DNA from 3 places in the Fictibacillus enclensis genome. Region 3 is predicted to be linked to each of the others. Evidence: riboswitches for the same ligand, from Rfam matches in the RefSeq annotation. Region 3 holds a riboswitch; each other region holds the start of a gene.
What was found. Region 3 has a riboswitch for thiamine pyrophosphate ahead of QNH15_RS05690 (thiamine phosphate synthase). Riboswitches for the same ligand answer to the same signal wherever they lie in the genome.
Positions count from the first base shown of each region.

Region 1: it holds a riboswitch for thiamine pyrophosphate, as region 3 does, so the genes downstream of both, thiD (bifunctional hydroxymethylpyrimidine kinase/phosphomethylpyrimidine kinase) here and QNH15_RS05690 (thiamine phosphate synthase) in region 3, are expected to answer to the same signal.
Region 2: it holds a riboswitch for thiamine pyrophosphate, as region 3 does, so the genes downstream of both, thiC (phosphomethylpyrimidine synthase ThiC) here and QNH15_RS05690 (thiamine phosphate synthase) in region 3, are expected to answer to the same signal.

Region 1 is NZ_CP126109.1:1,690,405-1,693,685, forward strand. It holds gene QNH15_RS09055 (YecA family protein) at 1-838, opposite strand, end outside; gene QNH15_RS09060 (IDEAL domain-containing protein) at 983-1,213, opposite strand; gene QNH15_RS09065 (hypothetical protein) at 1,341-1,583, opposite strand; TPP riboswitch at 1,744-1,844, shown strand; gene thiD (bifunctional hydroxymethylpyrimidine kinase/phosphomethylpyrimidine kinase) at 1,930-2,736, shown strand; gene thiM (hydroxyethylthiazole kinase) at 2,733-3,281, shown strand, end outside.
Region 2 is NZ_CP126109.1:1,159,509-1,162,789, reverse strand. It holds gene thiC (phosphomethylpyrimidine synthase ThiC) at 35-1,792, opposite strand; TPP riboswitch at 1,930-2,040, opposite strand; gene QNH15_RS06295 (DinB family protein) at 2,482-2,937, opposite strand; gene QNH15_RS06290 (SDR family oxidoreductase) at 3,062-3,281, opposite strand, start outside.
Region 3 is NZ_CP126109.1:1,050,996-1,054,276, forward strand. It holds gene QNH15_RS05685 (glycine--tRNA ligase) at 325-1,707, shown strand; TPP riboswitch at 1,758-1,862, shown strand; gene QNH15_RS05690 (thiamine phosphate synthase) at 1,956-2,588, shown strand; gene thiO (glycine oxidase ThiO) at 2,572-3,281, shown strand, end outside.

The DNA of each region.
Region 1 (3,281 bases), 640 kb from region 3:
GGTGTTTGCTGACATAATAGTGCAGTGCTCCAGCGAAAAGCTGTTCTTTTCGAACGGTCAGCTTTTGGCTGTTGTTCCATTGATCCCAAAGGGGAATGGCCTTTTCATAAATTTCGGAAGAAGCTGTATTTTTCAGTAGAGCTAAAACCGAATCATTGACCGGAACAGCAGACTTGTTGGACAAAAGAATGTGAAGAACATTTGGAAAATCGTCCTTCATTGTTAATTGTTCAGACTGAATGGTTTGCAGTTTCTTTGATAGATCGGAAGCGGAAACCGGAATTTTTGCATAATCAATGTAAAATTCTTGATGTTCCCCTGTAGCGATCAGCGAACCTGCAACAAGTAATTCCACTTCAGGAAGGGATTCTGAATGGATTTCAACCGTATGTTCCTGATGAGTGAAATAATCTCTCAGCTTATAAACGTTCCGGTTTAGCTGTTCCTGAACGGTATACAGTGAAGGGGTGGTGTTCTTCCATTCTTTCACTACTTCGTAGACCTGACGCTCTTCTTTTTCTTTTTGTTCCATAAGGTACAGTTCTACGGGTGTTTTACCGTCCTGAGCCGCCGAATGAAAAATGAGCCAGCATACCATCAAGTTTGCGTATGTTTCCACCTGCTCATTATCAACATTAAATTGTTGGATAAAATTCCGTGTTTTTTTTCCCATGTCTTCATGAAAGTTGTCAAAAGCAAACTTTGCCAGCCCTTCCAGGTGACGGCTGATTTCAACCATTTGTTTCATCTTTGTTGTTGTCAGCGACCGTTGACAGCAATGTTTATATTTTTTCCCGCTTCCGCAAGGACAAGGATCGTTTCGTCTTACTTTACTCATGTTACCCTCCGTACATACTGCTCATGTTGTAAATAATCACCTTGTAAATACTAGCATAAACGCATGATAATGCAACTTTTTGCACTGCCGCACAACTGGGAGAGGGCAAAAAAAAAAGAAATCAAACCAAAAAGGTTTGATTTCTTACCCCAGGAAGCGAAGGTATTCGTCGGTCAATTCCATAAACCTGGCTTCGTCTCGTTTCTCAAGGGCTTCATCTATTTGTTCTTTATAACGTTTCATTTGAAAGGCGTGCAAGGACTCATCAAGGATCATCTGAGCAACCATATTAAAAGCGAACGGGTCATTTTTCTTCTGAAGTTTGTATTTCACAAGATCGTTCATATCTTTATTATACGACGTATTATCTTTCATGCTCTATTCCTCCTTGAATATTTTTGCAAAAGCTTGTGTAATTATAGCTAATGCTTTAGTGGGTTTTTACTAGTATACTTATCCCAAGAGATAATAGCAACAATTTTATTCTGAAAATTTAGATTTGTTATTTTTGATTTTCCAGATTTAAATCAGCCAGCACCTCATCTACGGAATGGAAAGTTTTACTTTCCAGTTGCTCACCGCCTTCCATGTCAAAAACTCGCAATTCATAAACTTCTTTTGTCGGGATATATTTGACTTCGACTGGATTGGTGTAATTTCTTGAGAAGGTTTCTTCTGACTGAGCATGACTGTATACATCTTCCGGGTTGTTTTTTAAATTTTGCAGTTTCTCTTTTATATTCATAATTTCTCTCCCTCCAGAGTTTCTATCGGGTGTTGTATAAAATATGCCCGTAACGCGCTCTTTTTAAACGCCGTTCACTAACTTTTCGACATATTCCATATTTCCGATTTGACGCCTTTATTGATGTCCGATACGATAGAGTGTAAATAATATTTATAGCAACAACCACTAGGGGAGCTTGTGAAAGCTGAGAAAAGTGAACTTTGACCCTTTGAACCTGATACGGATCATACCGTCGTAGGGAAGTGGCTTAAACGGACGACCAGCTAAATGATGATGTTTAAGCCGCCTTCTTTTTGAGGGCGGCTTTTTACATGAAGTCAAGAAAAAGAAGGAGTTTTCTATAATGTCCAACACACCAAAAGCTTTAACCATAGCAGGATCGGATTCCGGGGGAGGTGCCGGCATACAGGCCGACCTGAAAACCTTTCAAGAATTAGGCGCTTATGGCATGTCGGTCATTACGGCCGTCACCGCCCAAAATACTACAGGTGTCCAAAATATTCATGCCATACCGGTTGAAATGGTGGTAGACCAACTGAAAAGTATTGCAGATGATCTGCGGCCAGACGCGTTGAAGACAGGCATGCTTTTCAGTGCCGAAATTATTGAGGCGGTATCCTCACTTATTCAGGAATATAAATGGACCAATGTGGTGGTTGATCCGGTGATGATCGCGAAGGGAGGGTCAGAACTGCTTAAGAAGGATGCAATAGAAGCTCTAAAGAAACACCTTCTTCCCCTCGCAGAAATACTGACTCCAAACATTCCAGAAGCCGAGCAACTGACCGGAAGAAAGATTGAGGACAAACAGGGCAGAGAAGACGCAGCCAAGTTTCTGCATGGTTTGGGAGCAAAGAAAATCGTCATCAAGGGCGGTCACCTTCCCCATGAAAATGAACCAGTGGATCTGTATTATGATGGGGAACAATTGATTGAATTTGAAGGGAAACGCATTGAAACATCACAAACCCATGGAACAGGCTGTACATTTGCTGCTGCAATAACAGCCGAACTTGCTGTTGGAAAATCTCCGATTGAAGCCGTTGAAACCGCCAAAGCCTTTATACAGGAAGCCATCAGCGTACCCCTTCATCTTGGAAGCGGCCATGGACCGACCAACCACTGGGCATACAGGAGGAAATACCAATGACAAAATTACCAAATCTTATAAAAGATATTCGCTTGAAAAAACCTTTGATTCATCATATGACCAATCAGGTAACGATGAATTTTCTGGCCAATGGAATTCTCGCTGCCGGAGGAAGCCCCATGATGGCCCATCATTATGAAGAAGCAGCAGAAGCAGTAATGGCAGCCGACGCCCTTATATTGAATATCGGAACGGTTGAACCGGATTTGGTGAAAGGAATGATTATCGCCGGAAAAAAAGCCAAAGCCAATGGAATTCCGGTTGTATTTGATCCGGTCGGTGCGGGATTATCATCGTTAAGAAAAACGGCTGTTTTGGATATTATTGAGGAAGTTTCTCCAAATGTGATCTGCGGCAATGCGGCTGAAATCGCGTTCTTAAGCGGAGAAGAATGGAGCGGAAAAGGGGTAGACGGGGGTCTGGGAGAGGACAATTCGGAACTGGCCCGCTATGCGGCCAATCGGTTGAATTGCTTGGTCGCCATTACGGGTAAAGAGGATATCCTGAGTGATGGGACAGAAACTATGATCATAAGAGGGGGGCAT
Region 2 (3,281 bases), 110 kb from region 3:
AGCCTCATCCGTTCGGCAAGCTCCTCACAGTTTTTCATAAATACAGATTGGAGCCCTGTTCCTGAAACTCTTTTGCTTTTTTCTTCATTTCTTTCTCGGCTTCTTGTTTTAGTTCAGGCATGTTCCGCAGATCGTGAGAAATTCGCATAGAGCAGAACTTCGGTCCGCACATTGAACAGAAATGAGCGGTTTTCGCTCCCTGTGCGGGCAGGGTTTCATCATGGTATTCTCTTGCCCGGTCCGGGTCAAGTGACAGATTGAATTGATCCTCCCATCTGAATTCAAAACGGGCTTTGGACAGTGCGTTGTCCCGTTCCATGGCTCCCGGGTGGCCCTTGGCCAAATCGGCTGCATGGGCTGCAATCTTATAGGTGATTACCCCCTCGCGCACATCATCTTTATTGGGTAATCCCAAATGTTCCTTTGGTGTCACATAGCAAAGCATCGCAGTTCCGAACCAGCCGATCATTGCGGCTCCAATGCCCGATGTGATGTGATCATAGCCCGGGGCAATATCCGTTGTTAGCGGCCCGAGTGTATAGAAAGGCGCTTCATGGCAGATCTCCAATTGTTTATCCACGTTTTCCTTGATCTGATGCATCGGCACATGTCCTGGTCCCTCAATCATCACCTGGACGTCATGCTTCCAGGCGATTTTCGTCAGTTCTCCCAGCGTTTCAAGCTCGGCAAACTGTGCTTCATCGTTCGCATCGGCAATCGATCCTGGACGCAAACCGTCCCCAAGGGAGATGGAGATGTCATAGCGTTTGCAGATCTCACAAATTTCCTCAAAATGACTGTACAAGAAGTTTTCCTCATGGTGAGCCAGGCACCACTGGGCCAGGATGGAGCCGCCACGCGAAACGATGCCGGTCACCCGGTTGATGGTTAATGGGACATATCGGAGCAAAACCCCTGCATGAATAGTAAAGTAGTCCACCCCCTGTTCCGCCTGTTCAATTAACGTATCTTTGTACACCTCCCAGGATAAATCTTCAGCTATGCCATTCACTTTCTCAAGCGCTTGATAAATCGGGACTGTGCCAACAGGTACCGGTGAATTTCTTATAATCCATTCCCTGGTCGTATGGATGTCCTTTCCAGTGGACAAATCCATAATGGTATCCGCTCCCCAGTAAGTCGCCCAGGTCATTTTCTCAACTTCTTCTTCGATGGAGGAAGTTACTGCTGAATTGCCTATATTTGCGTTGATCTTCACGTGGAAATTCCGGCCGATAATCATGGGCTCTAACTCAGGATGGTTGATGTTTGCCGGAATAATCGCTCTTCCGGAAGCCACCTCATTGCGGACAAATTCTGACTCCAATCCTTCCCTGATGGCGATGAATTCCATTTCCGGCGAGATGATGCCTTTTTTTGCGTAATGCATCTGGGTTACATTTTTATCTTTTCGTGCACGCAGTGGTTGTTTTACAGCAACAGGGAAAGCATAGGCATTCCGTTCATTCTTTTCGTTATATCCATTGTCTTCGGGCTTCACATTACGTCCTTCATAATTTTCAGTATCATTTCTTTCCTGAATCCATGGTTTCCTTAAAACCGGAAGTCCTTTTTCTACATCTGATGTATAAAACGGATCAGTATAGGGCCCGCTTGTGTCATAAAGAAGCACCGGCGAATTCTTCTCTTCCCCTCCAGAAAGCCTGGTGGTACTCAGATTAACCTTTCTCATGGGCACCCTGATATCTTGGCGAGAACCCTCTTGATAGATTTTCTCACTGTTCGGGAATTGCGATTTCAATGAAACCTTTTTTTCGTTCTGTACTGTCATGCCACTTCCTCCTCTTGTTAAAAGTCGGAGCTACACGCAGCGGGGAATGGCGAAGCAACGGGTAAAATAAAAAAGCCAGGTTCTAATCAATAGAACCCGACAGGATAGACAAAGAAACAAACATACAAATATACCGTTATCTTCGACTCCTACTTTCCTACGCTGGTATAACCCAGATCAGGTTCAAAGGGTCAAAGGGATCGTTCTCCCCTCTCTCAGCCCGGCTACGGGCTCCCCTAGCAGAAAATATATTTTATTTTCCATGTTATCATAGCTTCTATTCAACTTTCACGCAATCCGCCTTTTGTCACAGGCTGATGCACACCTTTTTCTCTTAAATCATAAAAATGTCGCAGAACATGGTTTAATTTGACGAAAAAAGAGGAAAGGATGGAGTAGAAGAACTATCCATTACAAATCAAGGCAGGGAGAATGCATGCTAAAACATACAGAGGTTGTTTTGTTTATGAAAGAAATCGCTACGCTCACTGGCGAATATATACGTTGCAGAGATCATCTATTAAAAGAAAAAATTAAAGATGATATCGATTTTTTACATTCAGTCATTCACTCCTGACTTAACGTTTTGTGGTGGATGACTTTACATAAAACTTAAAACCTCTGTAACTTTCTGCCTTTTGCGTGTATATAAATAACCCGGAGAACCTGAACAGGTTCTCCGGGTTATTTTAGTGCTGTGTGCGTTCGAGCAATAGCTTCATGGAATGCAGCTGACCCAAATGGTTAGATTCATGAAAGAGAGACATAGCGGCCAATTCCCGGAACGTTTCCAATCCAAGAAACGGTTTTTCCAGCTTTTGCTCAAGGGCTTCTTCCGGAATTTCCTTGATGCGGAGAAGCTGCTTCTCAAGCTCGGGAGTCAATTCCTCGATGGATGGAACATCTCCTTGCCAGTCAACCGGCTTTGACCCCTTGCCAAACCATTCGACATATTTCCCGGGCAAAGCAAAGGATTTACCAAACAGAAACTGTTCGGTAACGGTTAACACGTGCCCGATGTGCCATTGTATCGTGTTGTTATACCCTTGTGGCTGAATATCAACCAGTTCTGGTGAAATCTTGCTGATGCTTCTTAAGAAAAATCCTCTTGTCATTTCGAATTGTCTGTAAAGTTCTTGGTTCATTTCTTTTATTCTCCTTTCAAAAACCCTTATTTCCTACACTAACAGAAAACACCTTCGAAATGCAGTGCAGAAGGTCTCAAATGAAAAAGGCATGCCCTCGGAGCATGCCTTTTCCATTCTTTATTTATAGGGATTTAAGGGCATCGGCTACTGGCTGGTCTCCTTCAAGGATTTCAAAAATCTTATGATTGGCATTCTCCAGGTCCAGCGACTGAACCATGACTTTCGCCACATCTGCCCGGGAGATGCTTCCCTGGCCCAGCTGCTCACCAATTTTTATTTTCCCATTTCCTCCGTCATTGGTCAGGGCGCCCGGCCTCACGATGGTATAGTGAAGCCTGCTG
Region 3 (3,281 bases):
GTTCTGCATACCGTACAGACTTGACATTATGGCGGAAAAACTGTACTATTTTTTCCATAATCGAAGATCATAACCGCAATGACAGACCAATAGTATCTGAGCCTCTTTAGATGAAGCGAACCGGGGATGGTGAAAGCCCGGGCGAATGTTCAGAGAAACGGAAGTCTCGAGCCATTAATTGACCAAAGCGGATGCAATAGTGATTGCATCAATTAGGGTGGAACCGCGTGAGTACAGCTCTCGTCCCTGGACAAACAGGATTTGTCTATGGGCGGGGGCTTTTTTGGTTTTCAAAAAGCAAATGCGAATAAAGGAGAGAATGACATGAGTGTGACAATGGAGCAAGTCGTCAACATGGCGAAACAGCGCGGATTTATTTTTCCGGGATCTGAAATCTACGGAGGACTTTCAAATACTTGGGATTATGGCCCGCTCGGTGTGGAGCTGAAAAACAATGTAAAAAAAGCCTGGTGGAAAAAGTTTGTTCAGGAATCCCCTTACAATGTAGGTCTCGATGCTGCGATCCTGATGAATCCACAAACATGGGTGGCTTCAGGACACATTGGAAACTTCAATGACCCAATGATAGACTGTAAACAGTGTAAAGCACGCCACCGTGCGGACAAGCTGATTGAAGATGCGCTTTCCGAAAAAGGCATTGAAAAGATTGTGGATGGATTGTCATTTGATGAAATGGAAAAATTGATTGAAGAACATAACATTGCCTGTCCTGAATGCGGAGCACATGATTTTACTTCCATCCGCCAATTTAACCTGATGTTCAAGACATTCCAGGGGGTAACAGAGTCCAGTACGAACGAAATCTATCTTCGCCCTGAAACAGCGCAGGGGATCTTTGTAAACTTTAAAAACGTTCAGCGTACCATGAGGAAAAAGCTGCCGTTTGGTATTGCACAAGTAGGCAAAAGCTTCCGAAACGAAATCACGCCAGGAAACTTTACATTCCGTACGCGGGAATTTGAACAGATGGAACTTGAATTCTTCTGCAAACCGGGAGAGGAATTGAAATGGTTCGATTTCTGGAAGCAATACGCCCATGATTTCCTATTGAATCTTGGCATGAAGCAGGATAAGCTTCGCCTTCGTGATCATGAATCCGAAGAGCTTTCTCACTACAGCAACGCGACGACAGATTTTGAATATCAGTTCCCATTTGGATGGGGCGAGCTCTGGGGAATTGCTTCCCGCACCGACTTTGACTTGAAGCGCCACAGCGAACATTCCGGAGAAGATTTCAATTATATTGATCAGGAAACGAACGACCGCTATGTTCCGTATTGCATCGAACCATCGCTTGGAGCAGATCGTGTCACCCTTGCCTTCTTGATTGATGCTTATGAAGAGGAAGAGCTGGAAGGCGGAGACACACGAAATGTGCTTCATCTGCACCCTGCCCTTGCGCCGTTTAAAGCAGCGGTACTGCCCCTTTCCAAAAAATTATCCGAGGAAGCGCGTGAAGTGTTCGCAGGTCTTGCCAAGGACTTTATGGTGGATTATGACGAAACCGGATCAATCGGAAAACGGTACCGCAGACAAGATGAAATCGGAACGCCGTTTTGTATCACGTATGATTTTGATTCGAAGGAAGACCAGCAAGTAACAGTTCGTGACCGTGATACAATGGAACAGGTGCGTATGCCGGTATCCGAATTGCGTGCGTTCCTCGAGCAAAAAATCAGCTTCTAATCACTTTACATTTTTTTCGCTCGTGGTAAGATGAAAATAACTTCATATTATAGCAACACTGGGGGAGCCTTCCGGGCTGAGACTGAACGCATTGTTCTAAACCCTTTGAACCTGATCTGGATGATGCCAGCGTAGGGAAGTGCCACTGCACAGCTTTGACAGCTGCTGCAGCTGATTTGAAAAAACAGTGAATCAGCCACTCTTTCTACGCAAAGAGTGGCTTTTTTGTATGGAAATGAGGAATGGAAATGCACCCATTGGAGTTCCATGTCATCACGGACGGCAAACAGAGCGAAGACCGTATTCTTTCAGTGTCATCCATCCTTGCCCCCCATGTGACAGCGATACATATCAGAGAAAACAGCCAGGCTGCAGGCGACATTTACAGTTTGTCCGAAAAGCTGAAGCAATGTGGCATACAAAGAGAAGCCATTTATATGAATGACCGTGTGGATGTTGCGGTAGCTGCAGGACTCGGCGGCATTCATTTAAAGGAAAGCAGTCTTGCGCCAGATGTGGTCAGGCATCATTTTCCCTCTTTTAGAATCGGTCAGTCAGTCCATTCGAGGGATGGGGCGATCCAGGCGGAACAGAAGGGGGCGGACTATCTTTTCTTTGGTCATGTTTTTTCGACCGAAAGCAAAAAGGATAAAGAGCCAAGGGGACTTGATCAATTGCAGGAGGTGGCCGAAGCGGTCAGCATTCCGGTTCTCGCCATAGGAGGAATTTCTCCGGAGAGAGTTGGCGCCATTGTCAGCGCAGGAGCATCGGGCATTGCTGTCATGTCAGGAATCTGGAAGGCGGAAGATCCTGTTTCGATAGCCAAACAGTACAAAGCAGTTTTAATGAAAGAGAGTGATCAGGATGCGCAAACATTATGATGTCATCATCATCGGCGGAGGGGTCATTGGCAGTTCGATCGCCTACTTTCTTCGCCGTCACACCCCTTACAACGTTCTTGTATTGGAACGAAACAAAATTGGAAGTGAAGCCTCTTCTGCGGCGGCCGGCATGCTCGGAGCCCAGGCAGAGATTCATGAAGCAGGCCCGCTGTATGAGATGGCCAGACAGAGCAGGCAGCTTTTTCCGGAACTAAGTTATGAACTTAAGGAAATCAGCGGTGTGGATATGGAATGGGTGGATAAAGGATTGTTTAAAACAGCCAAAGACAGCTGTGAGGCAGAAAGGCTGCAGGATTTGGCTGCCTTTCACAGGGCTAACGGACAGCCCGCCGAGTGGATGGACGTGGATGAACTTTGTAAAAAGGAACCAAACGCATCAGCGGAACTGGCGGGCGCCCTGTTTTTGCCGAAGGACGGTCAGGTGAATGCTCCCAAGCTGACTCAGGCCTACGCCCAGGCCGCTGTAAAGCTGGGTGCCGATTTTATGGAGTATACAGAGGCTGCTGGCTTCGATTTTGCCCAACTGGGAACAGGCGTGCAAACCAGCGCAGGCACGTTTTATGGGGAAAAACTGGTGCTGGCTTCAGGCGTATGGACAGGGAGACTTGCTGCCCAGACAGGCCTTCATATGCCGGTCTTTCCCGTAAAAGGAGAATGTCTGTCGCTGAATTT